Regions from separate parts of the Priestia flexa genome, predicted to be linked through region 2. Evidence: a T-box and tRNA genes for the amino acid it is inferred to sense, from the RefSeq annotation. Region 2 holds a T-box; the other holds one or more tRNA genes.

Region 1 (11,016 bases), 240 kb from region 2:
ACCCAATCATTTTCTTTATTGATAACAACTGATAGTCCGTCGTAAGCTAGTTCAAACTCTTGAACGTCTACGCCACCTTCTTCAGCTGCTTTCTTTTCTTCATCTTTAATTGGACGAGATGCGTTACTTAAATCCGTTTCACCTTTTGTGAATTTTTCAAATCCACCGCCCGTTCCAGACAAACCAACGGATACTTGAACTCCAGGTTGAGTTGCCATATATTCTTCGCCAACTGCCTCCATAATTGGATACACAGTAGATGAACCGTCAATTGCCACATTTCCTTTTAATTGTTCACCTGAGCCACCAGCGTCACTTCCTTGACCGCCGCCACATGCTGCTAGCACAACTGATGATCCGATTACTGCTGACATTGCTAGAAATTTAAAGCTTTTCATTCTCAAATTCCTCCTACGACATTTCGTTGTTTTGTCCTACAAGCTATACATTAAAGCCCAACTATTAATTCCGTTTTAAGCAAATGTAAAGCTTTTGTAAATCAAGGTCTTTTTACTTAAACCAATGGAAAAACAACAGTCTTTTTTCTTATTTTTGGATTTTATTCTACTATTTAACTTGTCCTTACTACTTATATTTAGAAATATTATTCCCTTAAGAAAAAAGAGCATACAAAAAAAGGCGCTGAGATTTCAGCGCCTTTTTTCTTTTCTATTCTTCTGCATTTGTAGCTTCTGCATCAATTACTTGTTGCTGTTGTTCTTGCTCATCTACTTCTTTTTCACCCTTTTGCTTTAAATCAAAGTATAAATCCATTGATTCACGAGCAAGTTCTTTTGTAATATTATTCGGGCTACTTGGTGTGAATGCTGAAGGAACAACAACTGCCATTGCTACTTCTGGGTTATCTGCCGGAGCATAAGCGATAAATGTAGAATTATTAATTGCAATTGGATCCCCGCCATTCGGGTTTTTCTCATAAGCCTGCGCCGTACCAGATTTTCCAGCTGGATTATAAGGAGCGCTTGCAAATGCTGCATATCCACTTCCACCTTGCTCTTGAGTTACCCTCTTAAGTCCACTTTGTACAGCTTCAATATATTCCTGCTTCATAGTAATTCGGTTTAATACTTGCGTTTCGAACGAGTATTCAACACCACCAATTTCTTCTTCTTTAATTGTTGGTTTCCGAATTTCTTTTACAATCTGAGGCTTAATACGATAGCCACCGTTTGCAATTGTTGATGCGTATTGAACAACTTGAAGAGGCGTATACGTATCATATTGACCAATAGCTAAGTCAAGAGCTGTACCCGGGATGCTGCTTCCACCTTGGAAGCCCGTCGCTTCATTATCAAGCTCAATACCAGTAGACACGCCAAGACCAAATTGACTGTAGTACGAGCGAAGCTGCGCAAACGTATTTGCTTTAATTGGTAACGAACCATTATATCGATACTGCACATCAGCCATCGCCATAACCGTTTTAAACATAAATACGTTTGACGATTGTTTTAGTGCTGTAGAGTAATTGATTGGTCCCATATTTTTAAAGGATTTCTTTTCTTTCGTTCCCGCAAACTTAATTGGCTCGTCGACAAAGATTGTATTAGTTGTAATTGCACCAGAATCTAACCCTGCTAATACAGTAGCCCCTTTTACTACAGAGCCCATCGTGTATGAAGTTGATAAATTCCCTAATGCAAAATCTTCAATTTTAGCAGCACCTGTTTTGGAATCCGTTGTATATCTCTTACCTGCCATTGTTAGGATTTCACCCGTATTCGGATCCATCATGACAACAAACGCTCGGTCTAAAAATCTTGTACCAGACATTTGTTTCTTCTCAATTAATTGTTTTGTAATAGCTTCTTCTACTGCTTGTTGAAGCTCCATATCAATAGTTAATACTAAATCACTTCCGCGCTGCCCTTCAGTTAATTGTAAGGTATCGATAAGATTTCCGCTTCGATCCGTTATATATTGAACCTGCTCTTTTTGACCTTTAAGCTGTGATTCGTATTCTTTTTCAAGATAGCTCGTACCGACTTGATCATTACGACTGTATCCTCTGGACAGATAGTAGTCCACTTTATCTCTTGGAAGACCTTCATTGGCTGATGATACATTCCCTAAAAGTGTACGAAGCGTACCGCCTTGTGGGTAATAGCGTTCCCAGTAAGTGGTTGTATCAACACCTGGAAGCTGCGATAAATTTTCACTAACAATAGCAAATTCAGCCGGCGTTACGTTTTTCTTAATAATTTGAGGAGTTTGGGCATAACCCGCTTCCATTTGTCTTTTAATTGCCAAAACTTCTAAGTCATCAGCTAATGTTTGTAAATCTCGCTTTGTAATGCGGCTTAATTGACGGTTATAAAGCTCTTCATCCGTCATTTCTCCCGCTTCTACTTTACTTCGGTCACTATCACTGATTTTCTTTTCAGCTTCTTTTGGATTAAGCATAATCCAATAATCTTTTAAATCACGCTCTGTGATTTTTACAATGTCCTCAGCATTTTCATCCACTGTTTTTTCTGGTACATCAATTGCATTCGTTGAGTAAGGAACATCAATTAACTTTGCTAATTGTCGAGCGATTTTCAATCGCTCTTCCGCAGTGTTACCTTGGAAGCGCGTATATGTAATCGCATTCAGAGGTGTATTGTCGACAATCACACGATTATAACGATCGTACATTCTACCTCGCGGAACCGGAGTATTAACGGTTACGTCCTCGGTACGCTCAACTTCACGTTGGTAACTTTCCCCATGTACAATTTGTACTAAACCTAAACGTAATATCAGTACCGAAAACAGCGCAAAGATGCCTAGAAATAAAATGTTCATCCGAAACGAGACATGACTTTTACGTTTATTTTTCTTTTTCATTTCTTCACCTACAATTTATCAACATATATATAATCTCATCATAATTTTTTCATTTTGGCAAATAAATAGACACCTTAAAGGTGTCTATTTATGGCTGTGTCTATTGTAAAAGAATTTTGTGCTAATTTCTATAGTACAAAGTAATTATCTATCCCCATTATGCTGGAGATTCACCGTCTCCTTCATTTAAAGCTGGCTGTGTAACCGGCTTAGGGGTGTGTTTGTTCGTAGGTTGAGAAATGTTGCGAACACAGAAGTAAATACAACAGTGTCCTGCGCCGATAACAGCTAACAGTATGGGTAAACTTTGCTGTTCATTAAAAAAGACCACAGCAATGAGAAAAGAGCCAATTGAAATAATGCGTCCAATATTTAAGAATACATCTCGAACAACAATATACTCAATACGTTTAGAAACAATGTCTTTAGCTCGACCAATCACATCATACGTTAAGGACATATACGGTACCAGCAAAATAGGGTAGCCGATTGCGATACAAATCGCATATAAAATGAGGTTTGTATATGATAAGTTAAACAACAATAGAAAGACTGAACCATACAGAAGGATTCCACCTGCCAAAATAAACTTTAAGCGGTCTTTTTGTTTAATAAACCTAGAAGCAACATAGTACGCAACAAAAGCTACAGCTGAATTTACCAGCCCAAACGTACCAAGTGCGAGTTCACTGTCAGTTGTAATAAAAACCAATACTGACACCACGAAAATGAATGTCCCTTCTCTAATTCCTTGAAATACGTGTGCATATAAGATTCTGCGCCAGTCTCGATTGTATTTCCTTTCTCTTAGTACTTCTCTAAATTTATATACGCCCTCAGCTGGACGTCTTTGTAAAAAGAAGCTAAGGACAACTGCACAAACAAACATTAGGAGTGAAACGCCAAAGACCACACGGTAACCAATGTATTCGTATAAGCTAGCAATAATAAAGCCCGCTCCTAGAGGTCCAATCATTCCAGCAAACGAATTTAATACTCCTAGAAAACCATTGAAAAAGTCCCGTGTATCAGGTTCTGTAATTTCAAACGTTAATACGTTAAATGCTAACCAATAAAATCCATACCCTATTCCTAAAAGAGCACCGAGAAGAATTAAAAATTCATCGGCACGGTCGCCTACCATCAACACCACGATATAGAAAACAGATAGAAACGAAACACCTAATCGAAGCACAACGACTCGATCAATTTTTTTAGCCCACCTTCCTGCTAAAATAAAGGTTAATGGCTGAAAGATAACAATGACTAAATTATAAATCGCTAAAGCAGAAAACTCTCCTGTTTGTTTCCATAAATACACGTTTACAAATGAATTTGAAATTGAAATGGCTAAAGCATATAGCCCTCCAATGATAAGTAATAACAATAAATCTTTATTAACTTCTACATCTCCAACAACTTTTTTTAATAAAGGCATATAAAAAACTCCTTTTCTCTTCTACCCCTAGTGTGTGAAAAAGAAAAGGAGATATGTAAAAGAATTGGAAAACAAAAAAACCAGTAAAGGCAATAATTGCTTTACTGGTTTTTTCTCTCATTATTTTGCTGCTGCGTAGCGTTTTGCAACTTCGTCCCATTTAATTACATTAAAGAATGCTGAAATGTAATCTGGACGACGGTTTTGGTAGTTTAAGTAGTAAGCATGCTCCCAAACGTCTAGTCCTAGGATTGGTGTTTTACCTTCCATTAGTGGGCTATCTTGGTTTGGTGTACTTGTTACTTCTAATTCACCATTGTTTACAACTAACCAAGCCCAGCCAGAACCGAAGCGTGTAGTTGCTGCTTTAGCGAATGCATCTTTGAATGCGTCAAAGCTTCCAAACTTACTGCTAATTGCGTCTGCTAACTCGCCTGTTGGCTCGCCGCCACCGTTAGGGCAAAGAATTGTCCAGAATAATGAGTGGTTAGCATGTCCACCACCATTGTTACGTACTGCTGTACGGATATCTTCTGGTACAGCATCCATATTTGAGATTAACTCTTCAACACTTTTAGAAGCTAAATCAGCTTTTCCTTCTACTGCTGCGTTTAAGTTTGTAACGTAAGTGTTATGGTGTTTCGTATGGTGAATGTTCATCGTTTCTTTGTCGATGTGTGGTTCAAGTGCATCATATGCATAAGGTAATTGTGGTAATTCGTAAGCCATGGGTAATTCCTCCTTTAAAATATGTACCTAATTTGGTGAAAGAAAATTCACCTCATGTTTTTAGATTAGCAAATTTAACCTACGCTTTCAATGAAAAAGCATTTAATCATCACTTATATTTACCCGTTTCCCACTGTCTATCCTATTTAAACGTAAAATTTTATTTGAAAACAAAATAAAAAATCTTTCTTCACAATTGTAAAGAAAGATTAATCAACAATATGTATGGCGGAGGAAGAGGGATTCGAACCCCCGCGGGCTTTAACACCCCTGTCGGTTTTCAAGACCGATCCCTTCAGCCGGACTTGGGTATTCCTCCAACCTTTTCATGGTGGACCCTGCAGGACTCGAACCTGCGACCGGACGGTTATGAGCCGTCTGCTCTAACCAGCTGAGCTAAGGGTCCTTGGCTCCACAGGTAGGACTCGAACCTACGACCGATCGGTTAACAGCCGATTGCTCTACCACTGAGCTACTGTGGAATAATAGTATGTATGCTTTGTCACTTAAAGGAATAGCGGCGGAGGGGATCGAACCCCCGACCTCACGGGTATGAACCGTACGCTCTAGCCAGCTGAGCTACACCGCCATGGCTCCACAGGTAGGACTCGAACCTACGACCGATCGGTTAACAGCCGATTGCTCTACCACTGAGCTACTGTGGAACGATATAACATTTATTAGCGACATTAAAAATTTAACATGCTTTTAATTAAAAGTCAACAAATTATTATAAAACAACGATAAGGAAGTAAATAATCATTGCCGCCTGTATAATTCCTTTTGAAATAGCACCGCTGAAAAAGCCAACTAACGATCCAAAACCAATCTTTATAGCATTTTGAAAATTCGTACGGTGTACAACTAACTCACCAATCACCGCCCCTAAAAATGGGCCAATTAATATACCAAGCCCAGGAATTAAGAATGGACCAACCAACAATCCAATGGTGCTTCCCCAAATACCCGCTTTTGTTCCACCGAACTTTTTAACACCAATTAGATTTGCCAAATAATCAGCGGCAAAAAGTGCTGCAACAAGCAGACCTTGAATAAGCACAAACAAGAAAGTATATGGTTCAAAACTATAGAAAAACCCGTACAATAAAAATCCAAGTGCTACAAACAGTACGCTTGGAATAATAGGATAGACTAATCCAATAAATGATACAACAAAACAAATTGCAATGAGTGTCCAATATAAAAAGTCCAACTTAACACGTTTCCTTTCATCTCAATCTCTATTTACTATTATTATCAAACAGTATACACTGTAACAACTTTTTTGATAATAATATTCCATAAAAAAGAGCAACTCGTTAACGAGTCGCTCTTTTTAGCTTATTTAGATTTTTGAGTCACACTCTTTTGATTTTCTCCTAACACTGCTTCTGCAATATTAACTGCGTGATCTCCAATACGCTCTAAGTTACTAATAATGTCAACAAATACAATACCAGCTGAGCCTGTGCAAGCACCTTCGTTTAAGCGTAAAATATGCTTTTTACGAAGTGAACGCTCCATGCTGTCGATTTGATCTTCTTGTTGCATTACGTGAACAGCTTTTTCACGATCGTTGTTCTCTAGTGCTGCAACAGCTTCTTTAACTGTTGAAATTGTTAGTTCAAACATTTCTGCTAAATCTTTATTAGCTTCAGATGTTACCTTTACTTTGTTAGTAATTTGATAATCAACAAGCTCTACGATATTTTCAAAATGATCTCCAATACGTTCAATATCACGAGCCGTGTCTAACAGCATTGAATGCTCTTCACTTTCTGAAGCTGACATAGAAGAAGAAGAAAGTAAAATTAAATAGTTAGTAATTTTTTTATCTAAATTGTTAATGGCATCTTCAATTTGTAAAGCCATATCAGAATGCTTATGTTGCTTCGTTTTCAAATAATTGTTTGCTTCTTCTAATCCAATTGTTGAGAATTGCCCCATACGAACGAGCTCTTCTTTTGCTTGTCCTAACGCAATTGATGGTGATTGTTCAATAAAAACTGGATCTAGATGTTTCGGTTTAAAGTCAACTAACGCATCGTCTCCAGGAATTACTTTTGTTACGATTAAAGCCAATAATCCAATAAACGGAAATTGAATAATAGTATTCGTGATGTTAAACGTTCCGTGTGCAAAAGCTATCGTCATCTCTGGGTTTAATGCTAATGTATCTTGTAAATATAAAACAAACTTTGTGAACAGCGGTAAAATAATTAAGAAGATAACTGTTCCAATAATATTGAACATTACATGAGTTAACGCTGCGCGTCTTGCCGCAACGCTTGCACCAATGGATGCTAAAATTGCCGTAATAGTTGTACCAATATTATCACCAAACAATACCGGTAACGCTGCATAAATATCGATTGCTCCTTGGCCAAATAGCTCCTGTAAGATACCAATTGTTGCACTTGAGCTTTGAACGATAACCGTAAATACTGTACCGATGACAACACCTAAAATTGGGTTATCACTCATACTTACTGTTAAGTCTTGAAACGCTTGAAGGGAACGAAGTGGCTTCATGCCATCGCCCATTAGCTCTAAACCAAAGAATAACATCCCAAAGCCAAATACGATTTGACCAAAGTTTTGAACTGGCTTGCTTTTAAAGAAGAATAGCATGAGAGCACCTACAGCTAAAATCGGTAGCGCATAGTCTGAAATTTTAATACCGATAATGAAAGCTGTAACGGTTGTCCCGATATTCGCTCCCATGATAACGCCAATGGCTTGGCGTAAGTTCATAAAACCAGCACTTACTAACCCTACGGTAATAACAGTCGTTCCGGAACTACTTTGAATAAGTATGGTAACTAAAATCCCTGCTAACACACCCATAAATGGGTTGGTTGTAAAACGATCTAGTATATCGCGTAATTTATCTCCAGCTGACTTTTGTAAGCCATCACCCATGAATTTAATCCCAAACAGGAAAATCCCGAGGCCACCGATAAATTCAAATATCATCTTCTGAACATCTAGTTCCAAAGAATTCCACTCCTATCTCTACAGTTTCATTTTTCGACAGACATCTACAAGTCCCACATAATTATTAACGTAAAATAAATGTTGTGTAAACGCTGATTCTAAAAAATTTACATTATCTTAACATTTCATTTACATAACACAGCATCCACATAAAAAAAGTCATTTTTTCACACTTTCATTATGAATATAATGGTAAAATAAAAAGCAAATGTTACTAAAATAAGGAGCTTTGCCCATGGAAATGTTTCGCCGCTTTTTAATAAGTACATACCTTCCAAAAAAAGCAGTGATGCTTCGGTTTGAACATCCAAATAAAACCATTGGTTATGTTTTATTGCTAACTGCTTTTTCATTACTACCAGCTTTGCTTTTTATGATACCCACAATTGTAAGCGGTTATCAAAACGCCGTTCAGCATATTGAAACCCCATCCACCGCTGTTTACCTTGAGGATTTCAAACTGTATGAAAAAGAAAAAAGAAATGTTTCTAGTTCTTCGTTTACTCTAGATTCCACCATTACAACTGAGGAGATTTCAAGTGCACCGCCTTTATATGGAATAGGGTTGCTAAAAGATGGTGTCTTTCTTGCCATTAAGGGCCAAGTACAGGTCTATTCATACGAACTTTTAGGATGGAATTCTTTAAGTAAAGAAAATCTTTTACATCACTTAAAAGATATTAAAAATACACTTTTTATCTTCATTCCTCTCTCTGTCTTTTTATTATTTTGTTTAACAGCAGGATTAAAGTTTATTCAAATTACACTGTTTGCTGTGATTGGTCTGTACGCGAGTCGCTTCACCAAAAGAATATTGACGTTCAAACAAGCTTGGGTGTTGAGTGCTTACAGCATTACTCCCATGACTGTTCTATTTATGGTAATTGATTTGCTCTCTTATTCTGCGCCTTATTCAACAAGCCTTTATTTAGTTGGAATGCTATTTGCATATGTATTTATTTTATCTAGGCTTCCGATTAAAAAGGAAAAGCGTACCTCTTTAAACGCTTAAGAGGTACGCTTTATAGTAATTAAAAGAAATGAGCGACTTGCTGCAGTTTTTTGGAAAGTGTGGCTAACTCCTGTCCTATTTTATCAGTGTTTTCAACATGCTTCTTTTGATTATTAGAGGTATGTGCAATCTCCGTAGTACTCGCAAGCATTTCTTGAGAAACTGCCATCAAGCTTTCAGTGGATTGTTTGACTTCTGGTATCATGCTCTCTAATTCATAACACCTAAACTCACTTCCCCTTACATCTTGGCTCATTTGATCAATAGCTGATAAAAGCTGCTTAAATGTTTCACTGGTAGCTTTCGCTTGTAACATAGATTTATCGTTTTTTAAATGCAAATCATTAAACTCTTCTGAGGCTTTAATAGATGTAGATTCTACACGCTTGATAACATTTATAATTTCAGTAGTCGCAATAGATGACTGCTCAGCTAAGCGTTTCACTTCGTTTGCCACTACAGCAAACCCCCTTCCCGCTTCACCAGCTCGGGCTGCTTCAATTGTAGCATTTAGCGAGAGTAATTTGGTTTCTTCAGATATGTATTTAATTAACTCAACAATTTGTCCAATGTCATTTGAATACTGTTTTACTTCTTTTATTGTGTAAGCCATTGCTTTAAATTCTGTATCAAAATGACCACATGTTTCCAACATTTGTTGAACAGACAGCTGCCCCATTTTAGCTCGTTCATCCATTTCTCTTGTATTTATTGATAATTGTTTCATTTGAGAAATCATACTATCTATATATTGATTCATGTTTTGAAAAAAATTAATATTTTGTTCTGAACTAGTAGCCGTTTGAGAAGCGCCTATTTGTAAAAGATCTGTCATCTCTACTAACTGTCTATTATGGTCAAGTGAATTAGTCGAGGCTTGTTTTAGCATATAACCCGTATTATCAAGAGCAGCAGTTGTTTCTTTTAGTTGTAAAAACATTGATTGCATATGCTCTAACATTAACTGAAAAGACGTAATTAAAGATTTAACTTCAGGAACACTTGTATGAATGTCTATAGGAGAAATGAAGTTTCCCTCTCTTACATCTTGCATTCTCCTCTGTAAAAGAATCAATGGCAAGGTTAATTTTCTTGTAAAAATTGCAACTACAAAAGAAGAAATGATAAGACTCAGTATTCCAACAATCATTGTATAAAACGCCAAGTCATTTACTGGTAGTAAATAATTAGCAGAAGGTACAATTAAGAGAAGAATGCCTTTTAACTCAGGAATTTGTTTAAAGGCTACTGTGTAATCTTGGTCCTTAACTTGAAAATGGACAACACCCTCCCCTATTCTTTCCACCTTTTTCTCTAGAGCGTTTGAAATATCTACTGTTACGTTACGATTTTCTACAAGCGTCACAGCTTTTTCCTTCTGCAACAGAATTACTTCACCTGCTATTCCTTCTCTTTGCAGCTCAGCCATTTGTTGTTTTATACTTTGGTTCATTTTACGCTGTAGTTCGTCCGGCTCATTTATATACATTGTCATTAAATTTCTTGTTATTTCAAACGAAGTATTGATTTCTCTTTTCAAACGATTTTCAATCACTGAAACAATACCTTCTTTGGATTTAATATAAGATAAGGCTCCAACTGCAGAGATTGCAAAGATCAATAACAAGATGACAACTGCTAACAACCTTACTGAAAGTGAAAATTGCTGGGATTTTTTCTTTTTTCTCTGTTTGTTCATACTCAATTTTGTTCCCCCCTGTAACTACTAGTCAAAAGTATGACAGAAGGTTGTAAACTCTATGTAAAGAAATTGTTCTCTTTAGGTAAAAAGAACTATTTCAATTTCATTTTTACGACTTTTCTCTTTCCAATATCAACTGAACTGAAGATTCGTAAAATCAACCAGCCACCCGCTATCAGCAAAGTCAGAAAGCTATACACGTACATGCTTTTTTCATTCATCATCCAAATTCCATATACAATGGGCCCTAAAGCAACACCTAGAAATCGCGTTGTCCCGTATAATGAC
Region 2 (11,016 bases):
TTAATGATCGTGAAAAGCAAATTATGGAGTTGAGATTTGGATTAGCAGGTGGGGAAGAGAAAACGCAAAAGGATGTAGCGGATATGCTTGGTATTTCTCAATCGTATATTTCACGATTAGAAAAGCGAATTATTAAAAGGCTCCGAAAAGAATTTAATAAAATGGTGTAACAAAATGCGGTAACAAGTAGGCGTTCTGACTCTGCTGTTACCGCATTTTGTTTCAGGAATAAAATGTAAGAATTTTGAATGTGCATATTTTTTCCTTTCAAGGAGATACTGAACTCAGAACATCATCTCCTGTGAGGAGGGAAAGAATTGACAAGAAATAAAGTAGAAATTTGTGGAGTAGATACTTCAAAGCTTCCTGTATTGAAGAATGATGAGATGCGCCTTTTATTTAAGGAGCTGCAAGCTGGTGATGAAACCGCTCGTGAGAAGTTAGTGAGTGGTAACCTACGTCTTGTTCTAAGTGTAATTCAGCGTTTTAATAATCGCGGAGAATTCGTTGATGATTTATTTCAAGTGGGTTGTATTGGCCTCATGAAATCTATTGACAACTTTGATTTAGGACAAAACGTAAAATTTTCTACATATGCTGTTCCGATGATTATTGGAGAAATTCGCCGCTACTTGCGAGACAATAACCCAATTCGGGTATCAAGATCATTAAGAGACATTGCATATAAGGCACTCCAAGTTCGAGAAAGATTAATGAGTGAAACATCAAAAGAGCCAACTGCAGAAGAAATAGCCAAAGTATTAGAAGTTCCACATGAAGATATTGTATTTGCGTTAGACGCTATTCAAGACCCAGTATCATTATTTGAACCTATCTACAATGATGGAGGAGATCCTATTTATGTGATGGATCAGCTTAGTGACGAGCGAAATCGCGATTCTACTTGGATTGAAGAAATAGCCTTACAGGAAGGGATGCGTCGACTAAATGAGAGAGAAAAACTAATTTTACGAAAACGCTTCTTTCAAGGAAAGACTCAAATGGAAGTGGCTGATGAAATTGGGATTTCACAAGCACAGGTATCTCGTTTAGAAAAAGCAGCCATTAAACAGATGAATAAGAACATTCAAAGCTAATATTTTTGGCTTCATACGTATGATAAACCGCCGCATGGATCAGTCTGTGCGGCGGTTTGTTTGATAGAAGAAAAAGCGCGTAAAATTACCTTTTCTTTCATGAAATCACTCAAGTTTAAATATACATATACAAAGAGATTTCTACGTTTTTTAAAATGACGTGTTGGCTAAGAGAATAGGGGGAATAGGGATGTTAAAGATTTCTGAATTTCAAATTAAAGATGTGGTTAACGTAGCAGACGGCAAGCGCCTTGGACATGTAGGAGATATTGATATTGATTTAGCCACTGGTAAAATTCAAGCGATTGTCATTGGGAACTCAAGAATGCTTGGTTTTTTTGGGAAAGAAGAGGAAATTGTCATTCCGTGGCGAAATATCGTAAAGATTGGTTCTGACGTTATTTTAGTACGCTATAAAGACAGCTACGAACTTGAAGAGAATTAATGTATTTTTATAAACAGCTATTCTCAATCTGTGGTACAATATTTGAGAACAATAGATAAAGGGTGTGTCACATACATGAATAAAGCTGCTTTTACAAAAAGCCATCATGAATCGTTTATGTGGCTTCGTCCGTGGATGGGTGAAAATAGTCAGCTGTTAAGTGGCTTTACGACTAAAAACGGTGGAATAAGTGAGCCTCCGTTTACTTCATTCAACCTTGGACTGCACGTACATGACAACAAAGAACACGTTATTTTAAATAGAGAACTATTAGCTAACCATCTAAATATGCCCTTATCGAATTGGGTTTGCGCTGAACAAGTACATAATTCGGTTGTACAAAAAGTAACGCGTAAGCAATCAGGAAAGGGAATGCATGCTTATGAAGATGGAATTGCACAAACAGATGGAATTTATACAAATGAATCAAACGTCTTGTTAGCACTATGCTATGCAGACTGTGTACCTCTATATTTTTATGCTCCAAATCATCATATGGTAGGGCTAGCTCATGCTGGATGGCAAGGAACAGTTAAAGATATTGCGGGTGAGATGATTCGAAAATGGGTACAGGAAGAGCAAATACCTGTTGAAGATATTTATGCTGCTGTAGGGCCAGCGATTGAATCATGCTGCTATATTGTCGATGACCGCGTCATTTCAGCAGTGAATGAAGTAGCGTCGTCAGCGGACGTATATGTGCAAATTTCTCCGAATCAATATCGACTAGATTTGAAAAAACTAAACGTTTATTTGATGAAAAAAGCTGGTGTTAATGAAGCAAATATTACCGTTTCATCCCATTGTACAAGCTGTGAAGATGATCTATTCTTTTCGCATCGTCGCGATCAAGGTAAAACCGGTCGTATGTTTAGCTTTATAGGTTTTAAGGAGGATTGACTACATAGTGACAGCAAGCGTAGCAAGCAATTTAGAACAAGTAAAAGAACAAATTAACCTAGCCTGTGAGAAGGTAGGGCGTCACCCAGAAGAAGTAAGGGTTGTAGCCGTAACAAAATACGTTTCTACTGAGCGCGCACAAGAGGCCGTAGAAGCAGGCCTTATACATCTAGGAGAAAATCGTGATGAGGGCATGACGGAGAAGTATGAGGAAATTGGTGACAAGGCCACATGGCACTTTATTGGAACGCTCCAAACACGTAAAGTGAAAAATATTATCAATCAAGCATCGTATATTCATTCGTTAGATCGTTTATCGCTAGCAAAAGAGATTAATAAGCGAGCGAGTAAGCCAGTAAAATGCTTTGTACAGGTAAACGTTGCGGAAGAAGAATCTAAGCATGGGCTATCAGCAGATGAGGTTGTTCCATTTATTCAAGCATTAGAGGAATACCCAAATGTTCAAGTTGTTGGGTTAATGACAATGGCTCCTCATACGGACGATGAGAAGGTATTAAGAAATTGTTTTAAAGATTTAAAAAAGCTACAGCAAGAAATTCAAACTCTTAATTTACGCTATGCTCCTTGCCAAGAGCTTTCAATGGGAATGTCAAATGATTACCAAATTGCTATTGAAGAAGGAGCAACATTTATTCGATTAGGAACCACACTGGTTGGTTAAGAACGTTAAGGAGGTGTCAGGCGATGAGTATGAAGAATCGTTTTAAAAATTTTTTTGCCATGGATGATGAGACAGAAGAGTACGTAGAAGAACGATATGAACAAAAAGAATATGACAATGAACCTGCTGCTGTTCAACCTTCTAAGACGCAAAAGCAAGTTAGCAGTCAGCAGCAACAGCAAAATGTTATAAGTTTGCAAAGCGTACAAAAGTCATCGAAGATGGTCTTATCTGAACCACGCGTTTATGCCGAAGCCCAAGATATTACCGATCATTTAAAGAACCGCAAAGTCGTTGTTGTCAATTTACAGCGAATTCAGCGTGATCAAGCAGTAAGAATAGTCGACTTTTTAAGCGGAACGGTTTATGCTTTAGGTGGTGACATTCAAAAAATCGGAACCGATATTTTTTTATGTACGCCAGACAATGTCGATGTTAGTGGTAGCATTTCAGATATGCTCACTGAACATGAAACAAGCAACGTAAAGAGGTGGTAACCGTATATGGAAATCGTACTTAGGATTTTGCTCCAGTTAATCGAGATTTATTCATGGGCGCTCATTATTTACATTTTTATGTCATGGGTTCCCGACATTCGCGCATCTCGATTTGGACAAATACTGGGAAGCATTTGTGAACCTTACCTTGAGCCGTTTCGACGAATCATTCCTCCGCTTGGAATGATTGATCTCTCACCACTGGTAGCTATTCTTGTGTTACGCTTTGCAAGTGGTGGACTCGTATCGCTATTTAGAATGTTAGGGTTCATATAAAAAGGAATCATTTGATTCCTTTTTTACATACGAGCAAGGAGAGTAGACATGTCTATTTATCAACATTTTCGAGAAGAAGAACGAGCATTTATTGACCTCGTATTAGAGTGGAAAGAAGATGTTCTTAATCAATATAGCCCAAAGCTGACGGACTTTTTAGACCCACGCGAGCAGCAAATTGTTTCAGCTATCATTGGAACAGAAGGAGAAGTGCTTGTTTCGTTTGACGGTGGAAGTGAACAAGGAGAACGAAAGCGAGCGCTTTTATATCCTGATTATTATGAGGTGGGAAATGAAGATTTTCAACTGAGCTACTACGAGCTGCACTATCCTAGTAAATTTGTTACGGTTGAGCACCCTCAAGTGTTAGGAGCATTAATGTCGCTTGGGTTAAAACGGTCAAAGTTTGGTGATGTTTTGGTACAAGATGAGCGCATACAGCTGGTTATTGCCGATGAAATATCTTCTTACGTGGAAGCAAACTTCACGTCAGTGGGTAAAGCCAAAATATCTCTTGTAAAAAAAGACCGCACAGAGTTACTTCAAGTTCAAAGTGAATTTCAGGAAAAAACGTATACTGTATCATCCATGCGGTTAGACGTTTTACTATCTACCATTTACAATTTATCTCGTCAAAAGGTGCAGCCGTTTATTGGAAGTGGAGCGGTAAAAGTAAATTTTAAAACGGTTGAACAGCCTTCTTTTGAGTGCAAAGCAGATGATATACTTTCACTAAGAGGTTTTGGTCGAAGTAAAGTTATATCAGTTGAGGGGAAAACAAAAAAAGATAAGTGGCGAGTAATTGTAGGGAAACAACAATAACAAAAAATGTAAGCAGGAAACAAAAAAAATATGTCGAATATTCCATTACAAACAATGTAATGAGACAACGTGGAGGTGGCCTACATGCCTTTAACCCCTTTAGATATTCATAACAAAGAATTTAATCGTGGGTTTCGTGGATATGATGAAGACCAGGTCAATGAATTTCTTGACCAAGTAATTAAGGATTACGAATTAATTATTCGTGAGAAAAAAGAATTAGAAGCGCGAGTAACTGAGCTTACTGAAAAGGTAGGGCATTTTACTAACATCGAAGAAACGCTGAATAAATCAATTTTAATTGCTCAAGAAGCAGCAGAAGACGTAAAGCGAAACGCAGAGAAAGAAGCGAAGCTAATTGTAAAAGAAGCGGAAAAGAATGCTGACCGCATTATCAATGAAGCTTTATCAAAGTCTCGTAAAATTGCGATGGATATTGAAGAGACGAAAAAGCAGTCAAAAGTATTCCGTACGCGTTTTAAAATGTTAATTGAAGCCCAGTTAGAAATGTTAAACAGTGATGATTGGGATCAATTAATGGACTATGAAATGCCTGCGTTAGAAGAAAAAATTGACTAGTCAAGACAGAACCTTGACTTCTTTCGTTTTGTTGTCATATAATTTGGTAACAGATGAAATTTCATACGTATAGTACGGAGATAGGGACAGTAGTTTCTTACATGATTACGTTTAGCGAACCGAGGAAGGTGAGAGCTCGGTCTAATCTAAGAAACGAATATCACCCTGGAGTATTGCTGCTGAAACGAAGTAAGCAGCGACGTGTTATTCACGTTACGAATGCTGAGAGGACAAACGGAAGTGCTGTTTGTCTACAAGGGTGGTACCGCGGGAGACCTTCTCGTCCCTTTTTGGGATGAGAAGGTCTCTTTTTGTTGTAGCTATATACGGAATGAAATTTACGATTTTATGGAGGTTAGAACTTTGGAATATAAAGATACGTTATTAATGCCGAAAACAGAATTTCCGATGCGTGGAAATTTACCAAATCGTGAGCCACAAATGCAAGAAAAGTGGGCGGGAATGGACATTTATGCAAAAGTTCAAAAGCGTACAGAAGGTCGTCCATTATTCGTGTTACATGATGGCCCTCCTTATGCAAATGGTGATATTCATATGGGGCATGCACTGAATAAAATCTTAAAGGACTTTATCGTTCGCTATAAATCCATGTCAGGTTTTTGTGCACCTTATGTACCTGGTTGGGATACGCACGGTTTACCGATTGAAACAGCTTTAACAAAGAATAAAAAAGTCAACCGTAAAGAAATGAGCGTTGCTGAGTTCCGTAAGCTTTGCGAACAGTATGCATGGGAGCAAGTGGAAGGTCAACGTGAACAGTTCAAACGTTTAGGTGTGCGTGCTGATTGGGATAACCCTTATGTGACGCTTCAGCCTGAATACGAAGCTCAGCAAATTAAAGTATTTGGAGATATGGCGAAAAAAGGCTATATCTACAAAGGACTAAAACCAGTTTATTGGTCTCCATCTAGTGAATCAGCGTTAGCAGAAGCTGAAATTGAATATTATGATAAGCGCTCTGCGTCTATTTACGTGGCGTTTAATGTAAAAGATGGTAAAGGCGTAGTGGAAAGTGATGAGAAATTTATCATCTGGACAACAACGCCATGGACAATGCCGGCAAACTTAGCTATTGCTGTAAACCCAGAGCTTCAATATAGCGTGGTTGCAGTAGATGGAGCTAAATATATTGTGGCATCAGAACTGGTTGAAACCGTTGCAAAAGAGATTGAATGGGTTGAATATGAAGTAGTACGTACTATGAAAGGTGCTAAACTTGAGCACGTAGTAGCAGAACATCCAATTTACAAACGTGATTCTCTACTCGTTTTAGGCGATCATGTTACAACAGATGCTGGTACTGGGTGTGTTCATACGGCTCCAGGACACGGAGAAGATGACTTTATTGTTGGTCAAAAATACGGTTTAGGTGTACTGTGTCCAGTTGACAGCAAAGGTCATATGACAGAGGAAGCGCCTGGATTTGAAGGCTTATTCTATGATAATGCGAACAAGGCCATTACTGAAAAGCTTCAAGAAGAAGGCGCCCTGTTAAAGCTATCATTCATCACGCATTCATATCCACATGACTGGCGTACGAAAAAGCCGACAATTTTCCGTGCAACAGCGCAATGGTTTGCATCAATTAAAGACTTCCGTAAAGAGCTATTAGAGGCAGTAGAAAAAACACAGTGGGTTCCTGCTTGGGGAGAAACTCGTCTTTACAACATGGTTCGTGATCGTGGAGACTGGTGTATTTCTCGTCAACGCGCATGGGGCGTACCAATTCCTGTGTTCTATGCTGAAAATGATGAGCCTATTATTACAGACGAAACAATTGATCATGTATCAGAGCTGTTCCGTCAGCATGGTTCAAACGTATGGTTTGAGCGTGAAGCAAAAGATTTATTACCGGAAGGCTTTACTCATCCTGGTAGTCCAAACGGTCATTTCACAAAAGAAACGGATATTATGGACGTATGGTTTGATTCTGGATCTTCCCACCAAGCTGTACTTGAAGAGCGTGAAGGGTTACAGCGTCCGGCTGACCTTTATCTAGAAGGGTCTGACCAATATCGCGGTTGGTTTAACTCAAGTTTATCTACAAGCGTTGCTGTAACAGGTGAAGCACCTTATAAAGCTGTTTTAAGCCATGGTTTTGCTTTAGATGGTGAAGGTCGTAAAATGAGTAAATCACTTGGTAACACGGTTATTCCAGCTAAGGTTATGAAACAATTGGGTGCAGATATTTTACGCTTATGGGTAGCGTCTGTTGACTATCAGGCAGATGTACGCGTATCTGATAACATCTTGAAACAAGTAGCTGAAGTATATCGTAAAATTCGTAATACGTTCCGCTTCTTATTAGGAAACCTAGCAGATTTCAATCCACAAACGGATGCGATTTCAGTAGATCAGCTTCGTGAAGTAGATCGTTACATGCTAGTTAAGCTCAATAAATTAGTGGATAAAGTGAAGAAATCATACGATGCATATGAGTTCTCAAGTATTTATCATGCAGTTCATAATTTCTGTACGATTGATATGAGTTCGTTCTATTTAGATTTTGCAAAAGACGTATTATATATCGAAGGTGCAAACAACGTAGAGCGTCGTAGCATTCAAACCGTTCTTTACGAAACGCTACTATCTCTAACAAAGTTAGTATCTCCAATCCTTTCTCATACAGCTGATGAGGTATGGGTTCATATTCCAAACGTAGAAGAAGAAAGCGTCCAGCTAGTTGATATGCCAGAAGTGAAAGAAATTGCTGGTGCAGATGAGCTCGAGAAAAAATGGGATGCGTTTATGGAACTCCGTGACGAAGTGTTAAAAGCACTTGAACAGGCTCGTAATGAAAAGGTAATCGGAAAATCTCTTGAAGCTAAGTTGACTCTATATCCAAACGCTGAGACGAAGCAATTGTTAGCGTCTATCTCAGAAAACGTAGGTCAATTGTTTATCGTTTCAGGCTTAGAGGTTGCTGGTGACGTAGCAGATGCGCCGGAAACTGCACAGCGCTTTGAGCACGCAGCAATCGTTGTGACACCTGCTGAAGGAGAAAAATGTGAACGTTGTTGGACAGTTACAACAACAGTTGGTTCAGACTCAGCTCATCCAACATTATGTGCAAGATGTGCAGATGTGGTGAAAACGAACTACGTTCAGCAGTAAAGCGGAAAAAGCACGCTCTTTATGAGCGTGCTTTTTTTGGAAAAAAGACTGTACGAAATTCCCAACACGTATTGTTATGAGGTTTTTGAAGGAAGGAAAAACTTGTCGTGTTGCAATCGTCTCAATATCGGTAACGATAAAATCAATAAGATTGATTTCATCGATAAGGAGGCGGTTTAATGTACGAGCAGTACCTTTCAATTGGACAAGAACTATCAGTTATAAAGGAAGAACTACAAGAACGCCTAATTCAATATGATGGTAATACGAATGAGATGAAATATGAACCCTATAAAGAACGATACGTTATTGATATGATTAAAGCAGATTTAAAAGATGTAGAGCGAGCTTTAGCAAAGCTTGATGTCGGAGCGTTTGGAATCGATGAAAATACGGGGGAACAAATGTGTATTCACAAATTAAAAGTCATCCCAACCGCCAGAACGGAACAAGATTTATTTGTTTTATGGTAAGAAGCGAGAAAAAATATAAAATATATGCTAAAATGCTGTAGTATGGATTCGTTTGACTTTACGGCAGGAGGAAACGGCTTTGTTTTATTATATGATTGCTTTGGCTATTATTATTTTTGACCAGTTAACAAAGTGGATTGTAGTTAAAGAAATGGAACTTGGTGAAAGTATTCCGGTTATTGACAACTTTTTGTATATTACTTCACATCGAAATAGAGGAGCAGCTTGGGGCATTTTACAAGGACAAATGTGGTTTTTTTATGTTATCACCATTATTGTTGTCATAGGGCTTATCGTGTATATTCGGAAGATAAATAAAGCGGATAAGTGGCTTGGAGTAGCGCTTGGACTGATGTTAGGTGGAGCAATAGGGAACTTTATTGACCGTGTTTTTCGCCAAGAAGTGGTGGATTTCGTTAATACATACATTTTCACATACGATTTTCCAATCTTTAACGTTGCGGATTCAGCATTGGTAGTTGGTGTTGGTATTATGTTTATCCTCACGTTATTTGAAGGAAAGCAAAAGAAGGAGAGCACGAAAGAATGAGCGTAGTTGAAATTGTTATTGAAGAAGGACAAAAAAGTGAACGTATCGATAAGGTATTAGCAACTGCTAATACAGAATGGTCACGTTCACAGGTTCAGCAGTGGATTAAAGATGAGTTTGCAAAAGTAAACGGCGATACGGTAAAAGGAAACTATAAATGTAAAGTTGGGGACGTTGTTACATTAGAAGTGCCTGATTTAAAAGAACCGGACATTGTTGCCGAAGAAATGGACCTAGATATTTATTATGAAGATGAAGACGTGCTAGTCGTAAACAAGCCTAGAGGTATGGTTGTTCATCCAGCTCCAGGTCATTATACTGGGACCCTTGTAAACGGCTTAATGGCTCACTGCAAAGATTTATCTGGCATTAACGGAGTAATGAGACCAGGGATTGTACACCGTATTGATAAAGATACGTCTGGACTGCTAATGGTGGCAAAAAATGATATGGCTCATGAATCACTTGTAAATCAGCTCGTTGCTAAAACAGTAACGCGACGTTACAAAGCGATTGTACACGGCGTTATTCAACATGATCATGGTACAATTGATGCACCAATTGGCCGCGATAAGCAAGAGCGTCAAAGTATGACTGTTACGGATGATAGATCTCGCGATGCCGTAACGCATTTTACAGTATTGGAACGCTTTAAAGATTTTTCATTAGTGGAGTGTAAGCTTGAAACGGGAAGAACGCACCAAATTCGCGTTCACATGAAGTACATTGGTTTTCCTCTTGCAGGAGACCCAAAGTATGGGCCAAAAAAGACGCTTCCTATTGAAGGACAAGCACTTCATGCTGGCGTGTTAGGTTTTGTTCACCCTCGTACAAACGAATATATTGAGTTTGAAGCACCTGTACCAAAAGTATTTGAAGAAATGCTGGAGCTACTTGAAAAAAGAAGTTGACAAGAAGTAATGAAACTGTCATACTGTAGATAACTTAATGAGAACCTTTAAAGACAGTCCCGTGAGGCTGAGAAGGAAACGTACAAAACGTGGGGTTTTTCTACCCTTTTCTACAGATAAACGTAGGCGTTTTAATCCTCTCACCTTAGCGGTAGAGGATTTTTTTTATGTCATAATTGGGGTGAAGAACAGATGAATGTAAAAGCAACTGTACTAGATGACCAAGCAATTCGTCGCGCATTAACAAGAATCGCGCATGAAATTATTGAAAAGAATAAAGGCATTGATAACTGCGTGCTTGTTGGAATTAAGACACGCGGAATTTATATAGCAAAGCGTCTAGCTGAGCGCATCGAACAAATTGAAGGAAAAACGCTACCGGTTGGAGAGCTAGATATTACGCTTTATCGAGATGATTTATCAAAAGTAACGAATAACGATGAGCCGCTTGTAAAGGGGTCGGATATTCCGACGGATATTACAAGCAAGAACGTCATACTGGTTGATGACGTATTGTACACGGGTCGTACGGTTCGTGCAGCGCTGGATGCGCTCATTGATATCGGCAGACCCGAGCTGATTCAGCTGGCTGTGCTTGTGGATCGAGGCCATAGAGAGCTTCCAATTCGTGCAGACTACGTGGGGAAAA

The links. The T-box of region 2 lies ahead of ileS (isoleucine--tRNA ligase). A T-box ahead of a tRNA ligase gene usually reads a tRNA of that ligase, here a tRNA-Ile.
Region 1: it has a tRNA-Ile gene. The T-box ahead of ileS (isoleucine--tRNA ligase) is inferred to sense a tRNA for this amino acid. The anticodon was not compared.

Annotation. Positions count from the first base shown of each region.
Region 1 is NZ_CP090431.1:2,969,117-2,980,132, forward strand. Features, by position in the region: gene LZP85_RS15300 (PstS family phosphate ABC transporter substrate-binding protein) at 1-398, opposite strand, end outside; gene LZP85_RS15305 (peptidoglycan D,D-transpeptidase FtsI family protein) at 670-2,850, opposite strand; gene LZP85_RS15310 (MFS transporter) at 3,008-4,288, opposite strand; gene sodA (superoxide dismutase SodA) at 4,409-5,017, opposite strand; tRNA gene LZP85_RS15320 (tRNA-Ser) at 5,244-5,336, opposite strand; tRNA gene LZP85_RS15325 (tRNA-Ile) at 5,347-5,423, opposite strand; tRNA gene LZP85_RS15330 (tRNA-Asn) at 5,425-5,499, opposite strand; tRNA gene LZP85_RS15335 (tRNA-Met) at 5,533-5,606, opposite strand; tRNA gene LZP85_RS15340 (tRNA-Asn) at 5,608-5,682, opposite strand; gene LZP85_RS15345 (DUF456 domain-containing protein) at 5,748-6,230, opposite strand; gene LZP85_RS15350 (Na/Pi cotransporter family protein) at 6,359-8,014, opposite strand; gene LZP85_RS15355 (DUF1189 domain-containing protein) at 8,250-9,026, shown strand; gene LZP85_RS15360 (methyl-accepting chemotaxis protein) at 9,046-10,725, opposite strand; gene LZP85_RS15365 (MFS transporter) at 10,821-11,016, opposite strand, start outside.
Region 2 is NZ_CP090431.1:2,724,861-2,735,876, reverse strand. Features, by position in the region: gene sigE (RNA polymerase sporulation sigma factor SigE) at 1-170, shown strand, start outside; gene sigG (RNA polymerase sporulation sigma factor SigG) at 318-1,097, shown strand; gene LZP85_RS14035 (YlmC/YmxH family sporulation protein) at 1,288-1,542, shown strand; gene pgeF (peptidoglycan editing factor PgeF) at 1,618-2,442, shown strand; gene LZP85_RS14025 (YggS family pyridoxal phosphate-dependent enzyme) at 2,450-3,124, shown strand; gene LZP85_RS14020 (cell division protein SepF) at 3,148-3,621, shown strand; gene LZP85_RS14015 (YggT family protein) at 3,628-3,897, shown strand; gene LZP85_RS14010 (YlmH family RNA-binding protein) at 3,946-4,719, shown strand; gene LZP85_RS14005 (DivIVA domain-containing protein) at 4,804-5,298, shown strand; T-box leader at 5,367-5,589, shown strand; gene ileS (isoleucine--tRNA ligase) at 5,662-8,433, shown strand; gene LZP85_RS13995 (conjugal transfer protein TraR) at 8,613-8,906, shown strand; gene lspA (signal peptidase II) at 8,986-9,456, shown strand; gene LZP85_RS13985 (RluA family pseudouridine synthase) at 9,453-10,367, shown strand; gene pyrR (bifunctional pyr operon transcriptional regulator/uracil phosphoribosyltransferase PyrR) at 10,560-11,016, shown strand, end outside.